DNA from 4 places in the Neobacillus sp. PVCKKU3 genome. Region 1 is predicted to be linked to each of the others. Evidence: riboswitches for the same ligand, from Rfam matches in the RefSeq annotation. Region 1 holds a riboswitch; each other region holds the start of a gene.
What was found. Region 1 has a riboswitch for cyclic di-GMP ahead of flgB (flagellar basal body rod protein FlgB). Riboswitches for the same ligand answer to the same signal wherever they lie in the genome.
Positions count from the first base shown of each region.

Region 1 (4,194 bases):
CTAACTACCGGGATAATGGCAAGCTCGTCATCGATGAAATAAAATTAAAAGCTGCACTGGAAAATAATCTAGACCAAGTCGCTCAGCTTTTTTCAAAAAAATACGATATGGGGGCTTCCTCCAACAACACAGTTAACAATGCCGATGAGTTTCAAAACAGCGGTATCGCCTGGCGATTGTACGACCAGCTCAACGAAACGATGAAGGATATTACGAAAACGGCTGGGTATTCGAGTGACACTTATCTTTCCAAAGCGTTAAAGAGGCTGGATGAACAAATTGATTCCTGGGAGAAACGCCTGCAGACAAAGGAAAGCTATTACTGGAAGCAGTTCACGGCGATGGAGCAGGCCATCCAGAAATCGAATACGCAAAGCAGCTGGCTGATGCAGCAAATGGGTGGTGGAATGTAATCGATGGAGAAACAAAAAGAGCAGTTTTTAAAAGATTACTATCAGCTGACAAGCAATCTACTAGAAACGAATGAAGTAGAACTTATAGAACAGCTGCTCCAAGAACGAGACCAGTGCATTGAGAAAGTAAACGAGCTAGATCAACGTAACGGCGCCATCCTCATGAGCGAAGCCATCAAGGAAGAGCTCCGGCGCATTCACCCGTTAGAACGAAAGCTTCAGGAAAAATTAACTAGGGCCAAGCAAAAGATTCTTGCGGCGATTGGTTCTCTACAAAAAGAGAAAACAATCAAACAGCAGTACGGGGAACCAACTGCGGCAGCGGTAAGCGGAATTTTTTACGACAAGCGAAAATAAGGGAAAGGTGTGAGATGATGGCTCTGAATAATGCCTATCAATCCTACGAAAATAATCAAGTACTATATGCGAAAAAAGAAGAGCTGCCCCTTTTGTTATATACCGGGGCGATTAAATTTATCCTTCAGGCCAGAATGGCAATGGAGAAAAAAGACTGGCAAAGGGCTAATGACCGTATCCAGCGGGCTCAAAAAATTGTCACTGAATTAATGGTTACCCTGAATATGGATATCGAAATCTCAAAATCTTTCATAGTACTTTATGATTACATGAAGGAAAAGTTAATAGAGGCGAATATCAAAAAGGAAGAGCAACTGTTAGTTGAAGTGGAAAAAATGTTAACAGAACTGCAGGATACCTGGAAAGAAGCACTGAAAATAGTACGGCCTGCTTAACTAATTTAAGTTAAGTAGGCCTTTTTAATTAATTTTGTTGTCAGATTACTAAAACCATTGTATTATTATTTTTGTAGGAAAAATTCGACAATATAATTTCCAAAAATCGACAAATACAATCCGATAATAGCAAACCTGGGGAAACCCAGCGACGCAAAGCTATAGGGGCTAAGGATCCGAAGGGATTACGCCAGCCAGTTGCCGAAGAGTCATAGTTTACCCTATTAGACTATTCTTCGGAATGGTCTTTTTTATGTCCCAAAAACTAAAATTTGAGTATTCTGAATATTTGATAGGAGAGCTGATCCATGTCGATGCTTCAAAATATTAATCTCGTCCAACGTGCTTTAGATGCCTCTGTGTTAAGACATAATGCCATTTCCAATAATATCGCCAATGTGAACACCCCAAACTATAAACCCCAAAAGGTTATTTTTGAAGACATTTTAAAACAAGAACTTTCCGGTGCTGGCTTTGACGGGAAGAGAACCAATGCCAAGCATATCCCAATCGGCATAGCTGCTTCAAGCAAGCCTTTGGTGACCCAGGAACCTACTATCATGCAAAATAGCGGCAATGGGGTGGATATGGATAGTGAGATGACGGAGTTGACCAAAAACTCGATTTGGTACCAAACATTATCATACCAGATAAGCGAAGAATTCAATTTACTCAAAACAGCAATTAAGAGCAGGTAGGTGATTCATAATGTCGATGTTCCAACCCTTAAATATTAGTTCTTCAGCCCTAACTGCCCAGCGCTTAAAAATGGATACAATCTCCTCCAACATCGCCAATGCTACGACCACCCGGGGCCAATTGGTGGATGGGGTCTGGATGCCTTACCGGCGGAAGATGGTCGAGGTGCAAGCGAATGGGACGGGAGGGACCCCATTCAGCCAATTCTTGCAAAATGAAATGAATTCAAATGGGGTCAAGGTTACAAGAATCGTAGAAGACAAGACTCCGTTTCGGCCGGTTTATGACCCGACCCATCCCGATGCCAATAATGAAGGCTACGTGATGATGCCAAACGTGGACATTACAAAAGAAATGGTCGATCTGATGACAGCCTCCCGTACCTATGAAGCGAACATCACAGCCTTTAATGTTGGAAAAAATATGTCGCTGAAAGCCTTAGATATTGGCAGATAAGGAGTGTTAAAGAATGAGAATTGATCAGCTGTTTCCGGCGCAAGCATCGATCGTGGGAAAAACTCAAAATGCACAGCCCGCTTCCGTGTCAGGCACCTCTTTTTCGAACTCGTTAAGCGAGGCCTTACAGAAAGCAAATGAAACAATTGTCCAATCGGAAAACATGTCCGAAAAAATAGCCACAGGTGAAATAAAAAATATCCATGACGTCACCATAGCTGCACAAAAAGCACAAATCGCCCTGCAGCTGACAACCCAAGTAAGGGACAAAGTAGTCGAAGCCTACCAAGAAATCATGAGAATGCAAGTTTGAGGCATGGGGACGGTTCTTGTGCATCATTTTTCACTGAGGCATAGGGACGGTTCTTGTGCATCACCTTATCAGGAAGTCATGTAAAGAATGCAGGTTTTAAAGGTGCAGCCGATTTTTGGCTAGCATAGCGGAGGGCTTATGAATCAGAAATTTAATGATTTCAAGGAAAAACTCTCGCAGTTTTGGAAAAACGCGAGCAAGAAAAATAAAACATTGTATATTGGTACGTTTATTTTAGTAGTGGCCCTTCTCAGCGTTGGTATTTTTTATTTTTCCAAGCCCAGCCTCGTGCCTTTGTATGCCAATAGCTTGAGTCAAAAGGAAATTGGCGAGATTAAGGCCGTCTTGGAAAAGCAGGGGGTTACGGACATAGAAGTGTCCAATAATGGCACACAAATCCTCGTTCCGAAAGAGCAGGCAGCAGACCTGATCGTCAACCTGGCGGCAGAAGGGTATCCAAAGAACGGTCCGATTAGTTTTTCGGAGCAGACAAAGGATTTGAAATTTGGCGTAACCGACCGCGAGCTTGATGCCATCGAGAGGGAAGTCATTCAAGGGCAGCTGGCCAATTTAATGACGAAAATCAACGGCGTCAAAAATGCGGAGGTCATGATTACTCTTCCGAAGGACAGCGTGTTTATTCGGCCGGAGGAGGAAGGGAAAGCGAGCGCATCGATTATTGTTGATCTCGAGCCTGGTTACGAATTGGAAAAACAACAGATTAAAGCTCTTTACCATCTAGCATCGAAGAGTATTCCTAATCTGCCAGAAGAAAACATCGTCATCACTGATGAAAATGGCCAGCTTCTGTCTTTGCCGCAGTCGGGCGATAATGCCTTTGCCGGGGTAGACAGCTATGAAAGCCAACGAGAGATCAAGCAAAAGGTAGAGGCGGACATTCAGCGCAGCATCCAGCAGATGCTCGGCACGATGCTCGGACAGGATAAGGTGCTGGTCCAGACCTTTGTGAAGCTGAATTTCGACCAGGTGAGGACGCAGCAGAATTTAGTCGAACCGCTTCCGGATTCCGATAAAGGAATGGCTGTTAGTGTTGAAGAGGTCACGAAATCCTACAGCGGATCGGGAGCCGTTCCAAGCGGAGTGGACGGCACCGGTGAAGGCGATGTGCCTGCCTATGCGGCTGAAGGCAGCGGCGGAAAAAATGACTACCAGGAAAAAGTTAATCGCGTCAACTATGAATTCAACCGGATTACAAAGGAAATGGTAGAAAGCCCGTATACGATTGACGATTTGACCATTAACGTCGGAGTGGAACCGCCGAATCCGAAAAATGCGTCATCCTTAACAGCGGATACGCAGGATAATATCCGAAATATTATTGCCAACGTAGTACGGACAGCGATTAAGGACAATAAGGGGCTAACGGATGCCGATATCAACAACCGCATCACCGTATTCCCAAGAGAATTTGCCGGTAAAAAGGTTTTGACGCCTGCCAAGACGGATTTAAGTCAAAAGGAAACTTATATGAATTATATCTGGATTGGAGCAGCAGCATTAGGTCTCCTTTTAGTCGGTGGTTTGATTCTCGCCGCCCTGC
Region 1 covers NZ_JBLVQN010000015.1:94,759-98,952, forward strand. The annotation lists gene fliD (flagellar filament capping protein FliD) at 1-413, shown strand, start outside; gene fliT (flagellar protein FliT) at 417-770, shown strand; gene fliS (flagellar export chaperone FliS) at 788-1,165, shown strand; cyclic di-GMP riboswitch class I at 1,284-1,371, shown strand; gene flgB (flagellar basal body rod protein FlgB) at 1,474-1,863, shown strand; gene flgC (flagellar basal body rod protein FlgC) at 1,874-2,320, shown strand; gene fliE (flagellar hook-basal body complex protein FliE) at 2,334-2,633, shown strand; gene fliF (flagellar basal-body MS-ring/collar protein FliF) at 2,772-4,194, shown strand, end outside.

Region 2 (4,194 bases), on a different contig from region 1:
ACCTTGAAGGCAGCACCCATGAATTTGTCGAAAAGCTACATGAAAATCAGGCAAAGGATTTAAAAAACAGACAGAATCAGGGCAGTGATACGCCTAGTAAGAAATTGCCGAATAAGACACATTAAAGGCAGTAAGGAGGAACTTTAACTTAAAACCCTCCTTACTGCCCACTAAAATAATTATTTTCCCAATTTTCTAATTATAAATCATAAGTATCATATCATAGCGTTACCTATCGATAGGCGCTAGTATTTCTTACATTATCTATAGAGCATATTAATAGCCGAGGACTACTAATTTCCTCGGCCACCTTTATTTATTTTAAACTAAAATACACTTTTTTAACATCAGATCCATCATGGAGATTAATAGAGACATAGTAAGAACCATTTGATAAGCCCTTAGTACTTAAGTTGTAGATATACTGATTTGATGTTGGGTCATATCTAAACGCATCTCCTGTATTAGGTGTACTGTTGACACCTACCGATAATTCAGTACCTAAAGCTACATCGGTTATTTTTGTAAACGAAATGGTTGCATTTGCAGTTGAGACAAATGCTCCTTGAGAATCGGTCAATTGGAATTTAACAGGGATAGTGCTGCCTGCCTTGAACACGCTTGAACCATTGATAATTGGTTGAAGAACCCCACCAAAATTGTAGGCAACGTTATATATGATTGTCTTATTGAATATATTTCCAGCCCTGTCTGTTGCTGTTAACTCAACAGTGTGTAAACCAGCTGTTGCCGTATTTAGTGTACCGCTTCCTTCAGTTGCAAGACCAGATAATGCATCTGATGCAGACCATGTAGCAAGTTGGTTAAGCGTAAAAGTACCAATGTTTGATACAACTCCATCGTTTTCAAGAGTAAGGCCGCCAATAGTAATGACAGGTTTTGTTTTATCAATTTTTAAACCAAATACAGTTACTTGAGCACTAGTATTCCCTGCCTTATCTGTTGCAGTACCAGTAGCAGATTTGTTTAAACCTTCTTCACTAAGGGTAACAGGTTGTGTGAAACTTGCTACACCAGATAAGTTATCATTTGCAGCAAATGTAACAACTACGTCATCATTATACCAACCGTTTGAGTTAGCTTTCCTATCAGGGCTACCTGAAATTGTTGGAGCAGTTTTATCAATATTAATACCAGAAACCGTTGCTGATTCACTATTGCCAGCCTTATCAGTCGCAGTACCAGTGACAGATTGGCCTGCGCCTTCACCAAGAGTTTTATTGCCGGTTACACTTGCTAAACCAGATAATGCATCGTCTGCTGTAAAGCTTACTGTAACATCTCCATTATACCAACCAGATGAATTTGCTGCTCTGTCAGGGCTACCTGATATTGTAGGTTTTGTTTTATCAATATTGATACCAGAAACCGTTGCTGATTCACTATTGCCAGCCTTATCAGTCGCAGTACCAGTAACAGATTGGCCTGCACCTTCACCAAGAGTTTTATTGTCTGTTACACTTGCTAAACCAGATAATGCATCTTGAGCATCAAAACTAACTGTTACATCCTGATTATACCAACCATCAGAATTAGCCACTTTGTCAGTGCTTCCTGAAATCATAGGTTTTGTTTTATCAAAATTTATTGTAATTGGTGCAGAAGTACCTATATTTCCAGCTATATCACTAGCTGTACCAGTGATAGTATGAGTTCCGTCTTCAGAAACTATAACAGGTGCAGATACTGAGCCTGGTAAAAGACCAGATCCACCTTCTTCATCTACAGCGGAGAAATTAACTGTTACATTTTGGTTATACCAGCCATTAGTGTTTGCAGCTCTATCAGGAGTAGCAGTGACTACTGGAGCAGTTGTATCTAGTACTTGTTTCTTGGTTACAACAAATTTAATGGTGTCACCAAATTTATTTTCTAGGCTTGCTCCTTGTTGATTGTTATTAGTGATGACAACATTAGTACTATTAAAGGTAAATGAATATGTTCCTGGTTGTAAGGTAGGATCAACTTGAATAGTTGCAGGAACATTTTTAGAACTATCTTTGCCAGCTAGGTTTACTGTAACTAAATTGCTAGTAGTAATACTCCCATTTGCAGCAATTGTAAAGTTTGTAGGTAATTTAACGTCTGCATTAGTCATATTACCATCCGAACTTACAATAAGATTAAAAGATTGGGTTGCTCCTTGCTCAACAGATACATTAGTGGATGATGCAACTAATTCAGAGGTAGTAATCTCAAGTTCACCTGCCAAAGCAAAACCTGTTGGGACAAGACCTGAAATTGCCAACGCAGTAACTGCGCTTAGGGCTTTTTTGCTTAATACATTTATAAAGCTAATTTTCTCCATAACTTTTCTCTCCTCTTAAATAATGATTAAGAGGGCCGGTTACACTACTAACTCCATATAACCTAAGTGTCCAGATTGCCGGTTATATATCATCGCTTCCCAAAAAATTAAAAGTATCACCTGAAGTTATAATTTCCATAGCTCACCCTCTTCCCATTAACCCCCTATATCGATATCACCTTCATAGGGTTCGTTCAGTATATAGAACTAAATATCTATGAAAATATTATAATTTAAACTATAGTTTATAGGTATTTTTTCCCTTCGACATTACCCAACTGATTTTCGACAAAATCAGCAAAACTAAGTAAGTTTGATTAAAAGTAAATAACTTCAACAATAGTGGAATATATATTTTTATAAATAATTTGTGAGAAAACCGCACAAACGGTTTATTAATATGCTGGATACAGAAAAAAAGTGCACTAACCTTAGTTAGTGCGTTTAAAAGATAGGAGGAAAATAAAGTTAGAATTTTACACCCTTCTATATTAAGAATATATTAAACGATAGTGGAATTGAATGTTTTTCGAATGACAAGATCCGTCAAAATTTTATTCCTTTGTAGAAAAATAATTATTTAAATTGTAAATTTTCTCAAGTAACATAATAAAAAACGGAATAAAATTACGGCTTAATAGGAGAATCGTCATGAAACATTTCGGGCGGCATCATATCTATTTGTTCTTCATGATTCCTTCCATAGTTTTGACAGATTTATTTATTGTTTTCCCCGAAGAGCTGGAATGGAATATTGTTTTCTTTCTTTGCATTATGGTCCTGTTTGACCAAATTAATCTGAAGGTTTTTTCCGGTTTCGACTATTCCTTTTTTCATGTCATATTATCATTAATCATATTTGACCGTTTCTCCATTGTTTACGGTTTCATTTATTTGCTTGTTGATTGTTTCGTTGCTAGCTTCATTCAAAAAAGAGGCAGCATTCAATCCAGGATATCCTTGCTCACCATGTATATTATCACTATCATTATCTGCAACGAGATTTATAATGTTTATAGTGACAAGACTTATTTTGCTCGGTATCTAACTTTACTGCTTATGTTGACTCTAAGCATAGTTTTGAAATATGTCTATGTGTATTTAGAGACTGGGACAGCATCTAGTAAGCTATTTTTGGACCGGTTTGGACCTATGATGTTTGAAGTAGCTGTTATATTCCCTATACTATCTTTCTTCAATCAGCTTGAGGTTAATCTGGTACTTATTCTGTTTCTAACCTACTATACGATCATTGGATACCTGCATAAGCAGTTTATTTCGATTAATCAATCCCAGATCAATTTATTAACGAAGAAGATAATGAGAAAATATGACATCCCTATTGTTTTTATGGATTTGAAAGATATAAAGGGTGTTTATTATCCTAAGAAAAAAATAATTATCATCGACGAAAAAATGGATTACCCTGAGCAATTACAAACTATTTTTCACGAGCTGCTTCATTATCAAATACAAAGGTATTTTAAAATTCCAAGAAAATCAGAGGAACTTATTATCACATTATTTGAAGCCGCAGTTAGCTGGTACTATATCATAACGATTAAATACAGCTCGGAAATAGAGTAGGGGAAGGGGGTATATTATGGCCACTCCATTGGGGCATGAGTTAAGAAGATTAAGGTTAGAAAGAAATTTACGACTTGAAGAAGTTGCAAAGGGGACTGGAATCACCCTTCAATATTTAAGCATGCTTGAAAAAGGGGATCGTAAGTCTGTTTCGTTTGAGATCATGGCGGATATTTCAAGATTTTACGGAGTGCCGTTAGACTATTTTGCCGCTTTCCTAAAAGAGGCGGAATCCAAGCAGCTCTCGGACGTAGAAATCATGCTTTGGCAGGCAATTA
Region 2 covers NZ_JBLVQN010000003.1:158,778-162,971, forward strand. The annotation lists gene ACNQGS_RS03675 (DUF4023 domain-containing protein) at 1-125, shown strand, start outside; gene ACNQGS_RS03680 (PxKF domain-containing protein) at 317-2,329, opposite strand; cyclic di-GMP riboswitch class II at 2,354-2,438, opposite strand; gene ACNQGS_RS03685 (ImmA/IrrE family metallo-endopeptidase) at 2,981-3,916, shown strand; gene ACNQGS_RS03690 (helix-turn-helix domain-containing protein) at 3,933-4,194, shown strand, end outside.
Region 2: linked by a shared signal. The riboswitch ahead of ACNQGS_RS03680 (PxKF domain-containing protein) and the one ahead of flgB (flagellar basal body rod protein FlgB) in region 1 are both predicted to bind cyclic di-GMP.

Region 3 (4,194 bases), on a different contig from region 1:
GGATGTTGATATTGAAACGTTTTTCCCCCGCTTTTTTTATTGGATCGATTTCAATCGGAACGGTAGAAGGTGCATCCTGTGTTAATCTTGGAAACAATCTTCCAAGCGGTTTTGTCAATTATAAAAAACAAACCCAAGGATTTGGCTCGATAACCGGTGATCATAACGATATCCACGAAATTATAGCCTCAATCGATGAGAATGCGATCAGTGATATATTCCATTATGATTTATTGGAACAACAACAAAATGGACAGGCATTAGATAAGATTCAACAAGAGATGTTAAATTCAGAGCTTCATATTGAAGAAATGGATGATGAGAATGAGGAAAAAAGTAATCATTCTGTCAAAGATGAACCCAATTCCTTCTGATTTAGAATCTTGATGTCAGCCCTCGGTCATTTAAAAAGCTGTACAACTATTATTTGAAAAAACTTCCATAAATAATATCGCCAAAGTTCCCTATCCTATAAAGGTGTAAATAGGATTGGAGGAAGTTTCATGGCACAATTAAGAGACATTATGACATCAAATGTTGTTACAGTTAAGGAAACACAAACCGTACAGGAAGCTGCAGCGTTAATGAGCGAATATAATATCGGAGCGATCCCAGTAGTAAATAACAGCAAACAAATTGTTGGAATTGTAACAGATCGAGATATTACCCTTCGTACGACAGCTCAAGGTGAAGATGCACAAACACCAGTATCTGAAGTCATGACGGCACAGCAAATTGTACAAGGTACACCTGATATGGATGTTCATCAGGCAGCAGATTTAATGGCAGAGCAGCAAATACGCCGACTGCCGGTAGTCGAAAATGGACAAATCGTAGGAATGGTTGCTTTAGGTGATTTAGCCGTACAAAATCAATATGCTAACGAGGCAGAAGAGGCATTACAAAGTATTTCAACTCCTTCTGCACCGCAACAATAGTAAGGGATACTTTTAAAAGCACAGATCCAGACCTGGGTCTGTGCCAATCCATTAAATAAAAACAGAGTATGGGAAATTTCCCTTACTCTGTTTTTATTATAGGGTAGACATTTTAGGGTATAATCAGATCCCCAATTTTAATAGAATACCTTGAAATAGTCCCTGCTGGTAACTCTAAAGTTGATTTTGCATTTTTAATAGGGAAAATAACGGTCCAAGGTTTTACATGTTCTTTTAGATGAAGAATTTTATTTTGGTCATCCATAAAGATAACATCAATCGAGAAAAACATGAAAAACATATGAATGGAATTACACGGAGAAAGGAGAATGGCCTTATCTACAATCGGCTTCATTTTAAACATTAAACCTTTAAACCTTTTCCAAAACGTAGTGTATTTTATAACTGTAATGGGTACATCACGTACCCCATTTTTTGTCATTAATTTCATGCTAAACACGACCATTTCAAAAAATAATTAAACTTACCCATGTTCGTTCGAATATCTGTTTTATTTTATATTAAATAAATAGAACATTATAGCTACAAGATTTCCAATTAAATGTAAATAAGGGAATAATTCATCGTTGTTGTAGACCAAAATACCGTGATAATATGACCATACAAACCACGACAGATTTCGACACAAGCAAGATGACGGTTATAGTGTCGGCGTTGGTTCTTCTATTGTGAAAAAGGCAAACTAGAGGAAACTCTGGGACGCAAAACTATAGGGGCTTCATCGGTAGACGATATGCCAGCCAGTTGCCGAAAATGGGTACATAGCTCCATTCTTCGGGCATAGGAAGTTTTATGTCAAAAATATAAAAAAAGAAGAAGGGTGGTCTCATTAATATGATGAACCAAATGAAGAAATTTATTACAGAAGAAAAAGGTCAAGGTATGACTGAATATGGTCTAATTTTAGGAGTCATTGCCATTGGTGCAATTGCTGCTTTTGGAGCATTCGGTGACTCGTTAGTTGCTAAAATCAAAGCAGTTAAAGATAATGTTTTTGGCGCAACACCAACTTCCGCTGAATAATTACTTTCCATCATAAATAATTCCCGAGTGTAACAATATTAAAATCCTACTTTCTTTTCAAACCTAGAAAGTAGGATTTTTTTCGAGGTGAAGCTTTTGACGAGTATTATCCTATTTTCCATCTTAGTTATCTCATTTATTACAGATCTTAAAAGCAGAAGAATCTTAAACATGGTCACATTTCCTGCCATGATATTGGGCTTAATTTTTCATTCTGTTTCAGATGGATGGAATGGATTCCAATTTAGTGGCTTTGGTTTATTAGCCGGCTTTGCTTTATTGGTGATTCCTTACTTATTAGGCGGAATGGCGGCTGGAGATGTCAAGCTTTTAATGGCGATTGGCGCATTAAAAGGGGCCAGTTTTGTGTTTGGGTCATTTTTGTATGTGGCCATTATTGGCGGGATTATTTCCGTTCTGATCCTAATCAAAAATAAAGAATTAATAAGTTCCCTAAAACGAATCTTTCTTTCAGCGCAGCTTAAAACATTGGACGGATTAAATAAAGACGAATACCACCATGCGTTCCCATATGGGGTAGCGATTGTTTTAGGAACAGTATGCTTTTACGGAGTGGAATTGCTGTGATGAAATCTGAAAAGGGACAGGCAACCGTTGAATTAGCCATTTCCTTAACCTTACTAATGATTATTTTGTTTACGATTATTGATTTCGGACGTATTTTTCATGCCTATCTTACCCTTGATCATGCCAGCCGTGAAGCGGCCAGAATCGCAAGTTTAGGTGAAACGGATACCAAGATCATTCAAACGGCGAAAGATGCGGCTCCATCCCTTGATCCCAATCAAGTTCTAGTAGAGATTACCCCAGCCAGTTCTAATCGCACTAGGGGAGTGTATGTATCCGCGACTTTGTCCTACCCCATTTCGTTTTCCATTCCCATTTTGAAGGAGCTTTTGCCTGATCCTCTAAAGGTAAAGGCTAAAACCGTGATGAGGGTGGAATGATAATGAGGAACTTTTTTAAACATGAGAAGGGCTCTGTCAGCGTCATTGTTGCATTAGCGATGACGATGTTTATCGCATTACTGGCCTTGGTAATTGATGTCGGGTCTCTTTATCTTGATAAGAGCAGGCTCCAAAACATTGTAGATGCATCGGCATTAGCGGGTGCTCAGGAGCTTCCAAATTATATTTCCAAATCTAAAGAAGAGATTACCAAGACCATTCAACTGAACAATGAAAATCCGGTCAATTTTTATACTAATACAAATGAAACGAACACAGTGATTGAAGTAACCGGCAGTAAAAAAGGGACCTTCTATTTTGCAAAGGCATTAGGCCTGGAAGAGCCAATCATCCAAGCCAAAGGAAAGGTAGCCTTGCTGCCATTGGCATCAGGAAAAGGTGCCATTCCTTTAGGGGTGCAACCTTCGACCGATTTAATGTTTGGCTCACTTCAAACGTTAAAAGTCAGCGATTCCGCGAATGGGAATTTCGGTGCTATAGCCTTAACGGGTCCTGGTGCAAAGGACTATGAAACGGACTTAAAGAGCGGATACCAATTTGACCTGAAGGTTGGCTCGACTCTAAACACGCAAACAGGACAATTAGCTGGTCCGACCACACGTGCTATTAATCAACGCATTTCACTTTGTCCCAATGCCACCTATCTGAATTATCCTAAAGGCTGTACGAGAGTTGTGCTTGTTCCGATTTATCAGCCGGTTCAAACAGATCAAAATCAAATAAAACAAGTTAAGATTGTTGGCTTTGGGTCGTTCTTTCTAGAAAGTGTGTCTTCCACAAGTGAGGGAGCAGTCGTAACAGGCAGGTTTATTGAACGAACCTATACTGGGGAACCATCCGGTAATCAGACTGGGTATGGAACTTATAGTTATAAACTTATTCGCTAAAGACAGGGGATGGAAATGAATACAAAAAAAATATGGATGTTAGCCATTGTATTTGGCTTGCTGATGTCCATTTTCTTCTATGTGGCAACATCTGCTCAAGGAAATAATAAACAGGCGGAACTAGCCAATACGACTAAACAAGAAAAGAACGATTCAAAACCGATAGAAGAGGCTGTAGATGATACAGGATTAGGGATCGCTTCTGGAAAAAGAGCCTTATCGATTGCGGTCACGGAGGTTCAAAGTGTTTCCGGCTTTGTCAAACCTGGCTCTTATGTCGATGTTATCTTTATTTCACCGGTGCCGGCAGGGGAAAGCTCAACAGCCCAAATTCTT
Region 3 covers NZ_JBLVQN010000009.1:123,854-128,047, reverse strand. The annotation lists gene ACNQGS_RS08565 (hypothetical protein) at 12-374, shown strand; gene ACNQGS_RS08560 (CBS domain-containing protein) at 504-938, shown strand; gene ACNQGS_RS08555 (DUF192 domain-containing protein) at 1,051-1,389, opposite strand; cyclic di-GMP riboswitch class I at 1,626-1,711, shown strand; gene ACNQGS_RS08550 (Flp family type IVb pilin) at 1,794-1,982, shown strand; gene ACNQGS_RS08545 (A24 family peptidase) at 2,070-2,570, shown strand; gene ACNQGS_RS08540 (TadE/TadG family type IV pilus assembly protein) at 2,570-2,950, shown strand; gene ACNQGS_RS08535 (pilus assembly protein TadG-related protein) at 2,953-3,858, shown strand; gene cpaB (Flp pilus assembly protein CpaB) at 3,874-4,194, shown strand, end outside.
Region 3: linked by a shared signal. The riboswitch ahead of ACNQGS_RS08550 (Flp family type IVb pilin) and the one ahead of flgB (flagellar basal body rod protein FlgB) in region 1 are both predicted to bind cyclic di-GMP.

Region 4 (4,194 bases), on a different contig from region 1:
TCGAAAAAGGTGTGGCCCTTCCCGCCGCGATTTCGTTTATGCTCACCGGACCAATTATCAATCCGATTGTTCTTTTTTCAACGTATATCGCCTTTGGCAATAGCTGGACGATGGTTTGGTATCGTGCCGGGTTTGCCATTGTGGTTTCGATTTTAGTCGGGATTGTTCTTTCTTTCGTGGTCAAGACGAACCAGTTAAGGCTGAATGCCGATGAACATGGTCATGTCCATGACCATTCGAAACAAAATACGAAGCAAAAATTGGTCAGCGTGATCACTCATACCATCGATGAATTTTTCCACGTCGGAAAGTACTTGGTGATGGGTTCGTTAATCGCTTCAGCGATGCAAACCTTTATCCCGACTTCTACGTTGGCTGCACTTGGACATTCCAAAGTAGCGGGTGTTCTTGTCATGATGGCGCTGGCGTTCATTTTATCAATTTGTTCTGAAGCGGATGCGTTTGTTGCTTCGTCTTTCAGAAACACATTTTCACAAAGTTCAATTGTGACATTCTTGGTGTTTGGTGCAATGGTTGACATCAAGAACCTGCTGATGATGTTCGGAACGTTTAAGCCAAAATTCGTTATCCTGCTTGTTTCGTTAATTTCAGCATTCGTATTTATCGGTTCACTATTACTGTAAAGGAGGGAAGAATATGTTTCGCGTCGTGATTTTATTATTGTTTACCAACTTGTTTTTCTATTTGCATTTATCAGGAAACATTTCGAAGTATATTAATATGAAGTATTCCTTTCTTTCCTACAGTATGATTTATGCCCTATTCTTCCTAACTATTGTAGAAGGAATCAGATGGTACTTTAAAGAGAAAAAATCAGAGATAGAATTGGAATGTCATGAATGCCATCACGATCATTCACATGACCATAAAAAGCCTTCTTTTGGAAAAAAGCTAAAAAGAACGGTTTCGTATACGATGATTGTTCTTCCCGCTTTGACAGGTGTGTTTTTGCCGGTAGCGACCCTAGATTCACAATTAGTTAATGCCAAAGGATTTAGTTTTCCTACGTTAGAGGACGGGGCCGACCGTTATGGCATGCACCAAATATTAAATCCCGACATGAGTAAATTTATGGGCCAAGATGCATTTACGGATTTAGTCAAAAAGGAATTCAAATCGTATAAAGGAAATGACCATATTACCTTAACAGATGAGGACTATTTAAAAGGTCTGGAAGTCATCTACAACTTTTCCGGCGAATTTGTTGGGAAAACCATGACGATGAAGGGTTTTTCATATAACGGTCCGGGGTTAAACGGCAACCAAATCTTCTTATTCCGATTTGGGATTATTCACTGTATTGCCGACTCTGGTGTGTTCGGAATGATGATTCAATTCCCTGAAAATGTCCACATCCCAAATGATCAGTGGTACGAAGTAACAGGAACGATGGACACGATGTATTATCAGCCTTTTAAAATGAAAATTCCTATTTTAAAAGTAACGGATTATAAAATCATCGAGCAGCCGAAAGATGCTTATGTTTATAGGAATAGTTTTTAAAATAAAAAAGAAAGCTCCAAGCACTTTAAAAAGTCCATGGAGCTTTCTTTTTCAAGTGGCTTCTAGAGTTGCCCTTTTTTAGATGAACCCTAGTCAGCAAAGCCAGAATGGAATAACACCTTTCTTGTATCGTAACGTTCTAAGGCAACCAAAAATAACCTTCTTTTCAACAATTCTTTTTCTAAGAATTTATAATTTTTGTCGGCCATTTTTAGTAAAGCTGTTATGTACCCCTCTATAATATTTTCATCACTAAGTTCCACCACATCCATTTCAAGTTCGTTGTCATAAACATATGTAGTCAAAATGAAATCCCCCTAAAATATATACTATTTTAGGCAGCTCAGCCATCATAGTTTCAAACCTTAGACCTGTAGCTTTGCGTCCCACTCTTTCGAGAAGTTTGCCTTTATCTAAATAAACTAATTATTTATATTATATTACAATTTTTTCAAATATTACATAACAAAAATTATAAAGATTCATGGGAAGATGCATGGGGACGGTTCTTATGCCTCATTTTTGCTAGAAATTGAGGCGCGAGAACCGTCCCTATGCATCATCTTAAAATTAGCTTTTGATTACTTTTTCTTTCTTTTTGCTTTCATCTATTGGTGCAGGCGCAGTACTTTGGTCATTGGCAGTCAAATCGATGCCATAATCTTTAGCAAACACCATATGAGTTTCCACAAGAACGTCCTTCGTGTTTTCATCTAAATTGAAAACTCGGGCACCGCGCAATCTATTTCGGTCAGCCCCTGGTAGGCCGTATGCGCCAAAACCTGTGCTGCCTGAATAGCCAAGCAAGATTCCATAATAATTACCCATATAAGTATTGACATGGTCGTGTCCACAGAAGACCCCTTTGACATCCCCTCTTTCTAGCATTGCTGAAAACATTCCGCTGTTGATTGGACCCGGGCATTCCTCTTCATTTCTTTCACCCACAATATTGTGTTTAATCAAGGCCTTTGCGTGATGGGCATCCGTTCTTCCGTCAACACTTCCAAACCACATAAATCTGTGCTCCCAAAGCGGTATATGAATAAATACTAGCGATGGAACTTTATGACCCCATTGCTGTTCCAGTTTTTTTGACGTCTCATAATACCAGCTGACTTGGTTCATACGGAGCCAGTCCCAGGTTGGGTATCCTTGAAAATCTTGACCCGCAATCGTTTGAGGGGCATATCTTCCACTGTCAAGCAGCCAGAGGTTGAACGCTGCATCTGTCCCTTTTGAATTTTTGATAAGAAGATTCATGTTACCCGTACCTGTAACGTCTTTTACCCCAGGTGTGTTCATATTGTATCGGTAAGACATATAAATGCCCAGCATATCTTCCTCATTTAGGCCGCTTTTTGGAGTGGAATCCTCATCATGATTTCCGTATGTAATGGCCCACTTAATCCCTCTTTGCTCCATCGGCTGGGCCACATTGTTGATGGCTTGTTTCATTTCGCTAGGAGTGTCACAGCCCCCAGTGATGTTGTCTCCGTTAAGGACTACAAAATCCGGTTTCTCTGTATCAAGGACCTTTTCCATCAGTTGTATGGTACGGCGGTCAATATTTTCATCATCCTGTGTATCATTAAACTGAACAATCTTGAATTTGCCGTCTGGATTAAATTGAAGCTTCATATCATCATTTAATTCAGCATAAGCTGTCCCAGTAAACAAATCTTTTGGAAGGCCAGCTGCTCCGAGTGTTAATGCAAGTGTACCTATACCTCCGATTTTGATAAATTTCCTTCTGTCCATTTCTTTTTGTGAATCCAGATTACTCATAACAAAACCTCCTCTAGTTTTTTAAGTTCACAGTTTAAAAAATATATCTATTAATAACATAGCAAGGAGATTTTAATTCTCTGTATAGGTTATGTAAATTGTTGATTATAAATTGGTAAAGAATTCTAGACAAAGATAATCCATCTAATGATTATGAAAAATACATTAAAAAGAATCGTAAAAAATCACACCAAAATTTAGGTGCTAATAGAAAAACAGAGTAGCCACTGGTAGGACCACCCTGTTTTCAGTTGATTATTTTAAGGTCAATTTTACAATGGTTAAATATATCCTTCCTGTTTTGATTTAGCCTCCTAAAAATCTGCAATATATCTATCTAGTTTTTATAGCATTAAATGCATCCTTCAAGGCATTGGCTGCCTGGTTGATGGCGTTATGCGCCTCCGCTAACACCCCTGGCATCCAGAAGAAACCGTGAATCATTCCGTCATAGCGTGTCGCTTCCACCGGTACGCCTGCTGATTTCAGCCGTTCCGCATAGGCTTCCCCTTCATCGCGTAACGGGTCAAAGCCTGCCGTAATCACCAGCGCTGGCGGAAGTCCGCTTAAGTCCTCTGCCAATAATGGCGAAGCATACGGATTTTGGCCATCCTCTTCATTACGAAGATAATGATTCCAGAACCAGACCATTGTATTTTTTGTTAAAAAATAACCCTCGGCATTATCACGATAAGAGTCCGTGTCATAAGCGTGATTGGTAACAGGATAGATAAGCATTTGATAGGCAAATGAAGGGCCTCCCTGTTCACGAGCCATTAAGGCCACAACTGCTGCAAGGTTTCCGCCAGCACTATCACCTCCTACTGCAATACGCTCAGGGTCTACTTGAATCTCGGCAGCATTTTCCGCCACCCACTTAGC
Region 4 covers NZ_JBLVQN010000038.1:5,621-9,814, forward strand. The annotation lists gene ACNQGS_RS21850 (permease) at 1-644, shown strand, start outside; gene ACNQGS_RS21855 (TIGR03943 family putative permease subunit) at 658-1,524, shown strand; gene ACNQGS_RS21860 (hypothetical protein) at 1,614-1,829, opposite strand; cyclic di-GMP riboswitch class I at 1,859-1,942, opposite strand; gene ACNQGS_RS21865 (metallophosphoesterase family protein) at 2,095-3,312, opposite strand; gene lipP1 (LipP1 family hormone-sensitive lipase) at 3,646-4,194, opposite strand, start outside.
Region 4: linked by a shared signal. The riboswitch ahead of ACNQGS_RS21860 (hypothetical protein) and the one ahead of flgB (flagellar basal body rod protein FlgB) in region 1 are both predicted to bind cyclic di-GMP.